3 regions of the Williamsia sp. Y721 genome follow, and region 3 is predicted to be linked to each of the others. Evidence: predicted binding sites of a transcription regulator. Region 3 holds the regulator's gene; each other region holds the start of a gene.
What was found. The regulator LexA, encoded in region 3, represses DNA repair genes until DNA is damaged. The targets are predictions, from matches to a motif close to CGAACANNTGTTCG.
Positions count from the first base shown of each region.

Region 1: a site for LexA is predicted at 922-935, ahead of AC56PL_RS20265 (HNH endonuclease signature motif containing protein). Genes of this name have one in related genera too.
Region 2: a site for LexA is predicted at 1,091-1,104, ahead of AC56PL_RS27240 (HNH endonuclease signature motif containing protein). Genes of this name have one in related genera too.

Region 1 covers NZ_JCASNH010000004.1:158,482-160,751, reverse strand. The annotation lists gene AC56PL_RS20270 (proline dehydrogenase family protein) at 1-801, shown strand, start outside; gene AC56PL_RS20265 (HNH endonuclease signature motif containing protein) at 996-2,270, shown strand, end outside.
Region 2 covers NZ_JCASNH010000006.1:207,739-210,008, forward strand. The annotation lists gene AC56PL_RS27235 (tetratricopeptide repeat protein) at 1-681, shown strand, start outside; gene AC56PL_RS27240 (HNH endonuclease signature motif containing protein) at 1,133-2,270, shown strand, end outside.
Region 3 covers NZ_JCASNH010000003.1:681,993-684,262, reverse strand. The annotation lists gene AC56PL_RS17895 (acyl-CoA dehydrogenase family protein) at 1-937, shown strand, start outside; gene lexA (transcriptional repressor LexA) at 1,040-1,759, opposite strand; gene AC56PL_RS17885 (LysM peptidoglycan-binding domain-containing protein) at 1,951-2,270, shown strand, end outside.

The sequences.
Region 1 (2,270 bases), on a different contig from region 3:
TCACTGCTGGCATCCGGCCGGATGATCTCCATCGACTATCTCGGCGAGGACACCACCGACGAAACGTTGGCCGAAGCGACCGTCGGGGCCTATCTACAACTGATCGACATGCTTGCAGGCCTTGACCTCACGCAATCTGGTCATCCGATGGAGGTGTCGTTGAAATTGTCGGCGCTGGGCGGCGCACTCCCCCGCCACGGAGAGAAGATCGCGCTGGAGAATGCGCACCGCATCGCCTCGGCTGCCACTCGGGCCGGCGTGTGGGTGACCATCGACGCCGAAGATCACACCACCACCGACTCGACCCTGCGGATCGTCCGCGAATTGCGGTCCGACTTCCCCGATCTCGGTACCGTGCTGCAGGCCTATCTGCATCGCAGCGAGGACGACTGTCATGCATTTTCCGGACCGGGGTCGCGGATCCGGCTGTGCAAGGGCGCATATGCCGAACCAGCAGCGGTGGCATTCCAGAACAAGCACGACGTCGACGCGGCCTACCTACGTTGCCTGCAGGTCTTGATGGACGGCGACGGATATCCGATGGTCGCCAGCCATGATCCCGCGATGGTGGCGGCCGCTGAGGCAATGGCCACCACCGCCGGTCGGGACACCGAGCAATGGGAACACCAGATGCTCTATGGCATCCGCGATTCCGAACAGCAACGACTTGCCCAGGCGGGCCGTCAGATCCGCGTCTACGTTCCGTTCGGCTCCCAGTGGTACGGCTACTTCATGCGCCGCTTGGCCGAGCGCCCCGAGAACCTGACGTTCTTCCTACGAGCGCTGGTCTCCCGCAGTTGAGCCCTCGCAGTGACACCTCAGTGACACCAGCTGCCTTGACGGGGGTTGAGCTACGCGACTGACGCGCACAACACGTTGCCTCACAAGGAGTTCACGTCAGCCGTCACCAAACACCTTACTCGAACAAACATTCGACATGATGTGTTTTCCGGAGTATTCTGGTTGAAAGAATTCAATCAGATGTGCTGGGGGGCATGATGACTGACGATCCATCTGATGAAGTCGGGGTTGGTTCTTCTTCGGTTCCGGTGTTGGTGCGTAAGTACCTCGAGTTGGAGTTGCTCGTTGCCGATATCGCGGACTGCGCTGATTCCGATATGTCTGGGGCGGAAGTCAATGAGCTTGTGCGGGTGCATGAACGGATAGTTCGCAAGCTCGAGTTCACCGGGTTGCGTCACCTGTTGCGGGTTTCAGATCGATCATCGTTTACCGAAGCCGGGTACTCGTCACTGTTCGGTTTCACCCGCAGCGAGTTGCGGCTGACCAAAGGGCAAACCTCCTCCCGAATTCGCGGCCTGGAGGCGGTCGGCCGATTCCACACGATGCAGGGTGAGGAGTTGGCGCCGAAATGCCCTGCCGCCGAACAGGCCTGGTCTCACGGGCTGATCGGCGCCTCGCATATGGATGTGATGCTGGATGTGCGCAAACACATTCCGTCCGCGGCTGATCCGGCCGTGTATGACGTGGTCGATCATTGGATGACCGAAGAAGCCGTTGGTCAGGACCCCACCCAGTTGGCCGCATCGGGTCGTGCGGTGTTGGCCCGGGTTGATCCCGATGGCCGGCTGACCGATGATTCGGATCGGGCGCGTAAACGCAGTGTGAGTCTGGGTGATCAAGGGGTAGACCTGATGGCCAAGATCTCGGGCACCCTGGATCCGGAAACGTTGGCGTTGTTCAAGACGGTGATGGATGTGTGGGCCGCACCGGGTATGAACAACCCGGCCGACCCGAACTCACCGACCGGGGCCTCCGATGATCCGAAACAAGACACAGAGCTGGTCAAGGCGGCCGCTGAGCGTGATACCCGCTCCAAGGGCCAACAACATCACGACGCGCTCAAGGCGATCCTGAAAACAATTCTGGAGTGCAACCTGCTCGGCAAATCGCATCGGGGTTTGCCGGCGCAGTTGATCATCACGATGACCAAAGAGCAGCTCGACGACTGTGCGGGGATCGCCAGAACGGCGTCCGGGGTTGATATTCCGGTCAAAGAGGCCCTGCACCTGGCAGCGCGGTCCGACAAATATTTGGCCGTGTTCGCCGACCACTCCGCGGAGGTGTTGTATCTGGCCCGGACCAAACGGACCGCGCAGAAAGGCCAGCGGCTCGCGTTGTTCGTCCGGGATCGGGGTTGTTCGCATCCAGGCTGCACCAATCCAGCGACCTGGGTCGAGGCCCATCATCTGATTGCCTGGATCAACGGTGGGCTGACCGACATCAACATGATGGGATCAGCGTGCCCGTCG
Region 2 (2,270 bases), on a different contig from region 3:
GGAAAGTCCTGGCGCACAGACTGGTTCATCGGGCTGGGAACCTTGTTGACCGGCGACGTCCCCACTGCGCACGATCGCTTCAACGGCGTCCTTTCCGCAATGCCCGGTGAGGCTGCGCCCAAACTCGCCGTCGCCGCCACCGCCGAACTGATGGGCAACCACGACGTTGCACTGCACCACTACCGGACGTTGTGGCAGACCGACCGCGCCATCATCACCGCCGCGTTCGGCCTCGCGCGGATGCGGTTTGCGAAGGGCGACATCCCCGGTGCCGTCAAGGCGCTCGACGATGTGCCACCCACCAGCCGCCACTACAACGCCGCCAACTGCACCTCGGTACTGACCCTGGTCCACGGCCGCGACCCCGCCGAGGTCTCCGAAGACCAATTGCGGGAGGCTGCACGGCGACTCGAGATGATGTCGGACGCCGAGCCCCGCAAGCAACGACTGGTGATCCTGGTCCTGGGCATCGCACTCGGCTGGATCCATCGCCGTCCGGACCAATCCCCCACCGACGCATCCGCGCGGGGTGACATCCTCGGCTATCCGTTCAACGACCACGGACTGCGGGTCGGCTGCGAACAGTCACTGCGCCGGCTCGCCCGCAGCACGGTCAACCGCACCCAACGATTCCGGCTGGTCGACCTGGCCAACTTCGTTCGGCCACATACGTTGTTCTGAGCGCGGCTCCGGGCCCAACGCCACTCCGGCGAGTCAACAGGTCAGCACGGCAAGACAACCCGCGGCGAGGTGAGCGTCCACCCCGAGGAGCACCGTCAGAGGTCGAGCCAGCATCGGCTTGGTCAGCGCATCCCAGTGATGGCTGAGACACCGTCCGCTTGGATGAGGCCGGGAACGGAACGATGGCTTCGTTGGAGGTCAGGAACTCGAGCGCTTACGGGGTTCTGCTATTGAGCAGTGTCGACCAAGTCGGCGACGGCATGGACGACAGATCCATGCACTTGGGAAAGTACTGACGCAGAGAGATAGGTGCGGCGCCGCGTCCCCATGGTGAGGGACCCTTCAAAGAGATGAAGGTTTCCATAGTTCTGATCACTAAAAGTGTTGTGGAACAATAGAATTCGCTACTCGAACACTTGTGCGATGAGGTTCCGGCGGGTATTCTTGAGCCATGGACCTCGGGGAGATGTTCGCCAGAATCTCAGATCTGGCAGGGGGTGCGGCTGTGGTCGCTGGTGATGACATCGCGTTGTCGTCGCGGGTTGTGACGGTGATTCGTCTCAACCACGTTGTGGAGCAGGTTCTTTTCCGTTTGGTCGGCGAGGTCGATCGGCGTCGGATCGCGCAGAAGAAGGGCGTGGGGTCCACAACCAAGCTATTACGGGACGCCGGTATGGCGCCGACGGTCGCGCACCGGTACGTGCGAGTAGGTAAGGCGCTCAGTGAGATTCCGTCGATTGCCGGTTACGGAATCGACGGACGACTATCCGGTGAGCATGTGGATGCAATCGTGAAGGGCCTCCATCACATTGAGCGCCGCAACCCACACCTTCCCGATGCTGACCGGTCCGACTGTGAACGCGGACTGCTGACCGAAGCGTTGATGGGCACACCGGCGGCAGTGTCGGCGCGGGCACGATCTATGGCTATCGCCTTGTCGCCGCCGGACAAAGAGATCCCGGATGCGGAAAACCACGATCTGAATGAGTTGTCATTCGGGACCGGTGATGACGGCCGCACCCACGGCACCCTGGATCTGGACAGTCTTCTCGGCGAAAAACTGGCGGTGGCGCTCGATCCACTGTGCAGACCGGTACCCGAACCCGACGGCTCACCGGATCCGCGGAGCACGGGCCAAATCCGGGCTGATGCACTGGAACGACTGCTGGATTCGTATTTCGATCAGGAAGACCGACCTACCCGCGGCGGGGCGAAACCGCATGTGACGGTGACGGTCTCACCCGAATATCTGCAACAGTTGCAGCTGCGGGGTATCGCGGGTGCCAAACCGTCGGCTTCAACTCCCTCATTCGAGTGGACTGGTCCAGCGTCAGCGCCCACCTCGCAAATGGTGGCCTGCGATTCGGTGATCACCAAAATCCTGCTCGACAGCGACGCCGTACCGCTCGATGTCGGACGCGACCAACGCACCGTCACACCGGCGATCCGCAAAGCGTTGATCGCCCGGGATCAGGGCTGCGCTTTCCCGGGTTGTGGCTGCGCTGCGGGCTACACCGACGCCCACCACATCGACTTCTGGCGCAACGGCGGTACCACCGGCCTGACCAACATGGTGCTGCTCTGCCGGC
Region 3 (2,270 bases):
CTACCAGGCCATCGTCTCCGAGGAGTCCGCACGGGGCGGGTTCAGCGGCCTGGGATTCACCCTGCACAACGACGTCATCGCGCCGTACCTGCTGGAGCTGACCAACGATGAGCAGAAGGCGCGTTGGCTTCCGGGATTCACCTCCGGTGAGCTCATCACCGCCATCGCCATGACCGAGCCCGGAACCGGTTCGGATCTGCAGGGCATCAAGACCAACGCCAAGAAAGACGGCGACCACTGGGTGCTCAACGGATCGAAGACGTTCATCACCAACGGCATCAACGCCGACCTGGTGATCGTGGTCGCGCGCACCGACCCCGAGGCAGGCGCGAAGGGATTCAGCCTGCTGGTCGTCGAGCGTGGCATGAAGGGTTTCGAGCGCGGCCGCAACCTCGACAAGGTCGGCATGAAGGCGCAGGACACAGCCGAACTGAGCTTCGACAACGTCCGCGTGCCCGCCGAGAACCTGCTCGGTGAAGAAGGCCTCGGCTTCATTTACCTGATGCAGAACCTGCCCCGCGAACGCCTGTCGATCGCAGTGGTCGCCGCGGCGGCGATGGAGCAGGTGCTGGAGACCACCGTTCAGTACGCCAAGGACCGCAAGGCCTTCGGTCGCTCGATCGGAAACTTCCAGAACACCCGGTTCCTGCTGGCCGAACTGGCCACCTCGACCACGACGACGCGCGTCTTCGTCGATCACTGCATCGGTCTGCTGAACGAGAAGAAGCTGACCGTCCCGGACGCCGCAATGGCCAAGTATTACGCCACCGAGAACCAGGTGCACCTGGTCGACCGGTGTCTGCAGCTGCACGGCGGATACGGCTACATGCGTGAATACTCGGTCGCCAAGGCGTTCCTCGACTCTCGCGTGCAGACCATCTACGGCGGCACGACCGAGATCATGAAGGAAGTGATCGGACGCAGTCTCGGGGTCTGATCACTTCGTGATCCCCTGAACTCGAAAGGCGGGGTGTACCGGGATATCCCGGTACACCCCGCCTTTGATCGCTCTGAGAGTGATCTGCCTACGACTCGGAGCTCAGAGTCGGCGCATCACTGTGACGACCTTGCCCAGGATGACGGCATCGTTGCCCGGGATGGGATCGAACACCGGGTTGTGCGGCATCAGCCACACGGCGTCCTTGGTGCGCTTGAATGTCTTGATCGTGGCGTCGCCGTCGATCATCGCCGCAACGATGTCGCCGTTGTCGGCAACATTCTGCTGGCGTACGACCACCCAGTCACCGTCGCAGATCGCGGCGTCGATCATCGATTCACCGACGACCCTGAGCAGGAACAGTGAACCTTCACCGACCAGCTCTTTGGGGAGCGGGAAGACGTCTTCGACGGCTTCTTCGGCGAGGATCGGACCGCCGGCCGCGATCCGGCCGAGGACCGGGACGAACGTCGGTGTCGGCAGGGATTCGTCCGGTGTCTGAACCTGCCCGGCCGCTGTGGCCGGGTTCAGGTCGGTGTCCTGGATGTTCACCGCTCGAGGCCGGTTGTTCTCGCGCTGCAGGAAACCCTTGCGTTCGAGCGTGCGGAGCTGGTGGGCGACCGACGACGTCGAGGTCAGACCGACGGCGTCACCGATCTCCCGGATGCTCGGCGGGTAGCCGCGCTCGCGAACCGAGGTACGGATGACCTCGAGAACTGCTTTCTGACGGGGGGTCAGTGAGCCCTCGGCGAGTGGTTCGGTGGCGACAACAGTGGTCGCGGCCCCGTCCGCCGGTGTCGGGGGCTGGGTTGTATCGGCCATCAGGTCCTCCAGTTCATGCGGTATCGGGCGGGGTCCATGTCGACAAAGATAGTGCAAATGGTCACAAGTCTCAAACATTTGTTCGATCAGGCGTGGCGCTTTGTCGGAGGCCCGTGGTACAAATCGAACACTCTTTCAATCGAACGAGTGATCGAATAGAGATCGAAACCGATGATCGAGGACTGAACCCCATGACTGCAGCCACCACCATCATCCGGCCGGCCACAGCTCGGCCTGTTCACCACTCCGAGAGCGGTACCGCCCCGCGCACCACGCGCCCGGTACGGCCCGCGGACACATCACGCCCGGCCGGTCGCCGTCTGCCTGCGCAGCGCCGGGTCGCCGTCTCGTGTGCCGATTCGCGTAATTCCGAGCGGCGGATACCGACCGCTCGCGAGATGGTCTTCGCCCGCAGACGCGCCTGGGCGGCTGCGTCGGTCACCGGCGTCGGTCTGATGCTCGTGGTGGCGTTCATGACCTTCTTCGGCGGCGTCATGCAACAGTCCGCCGA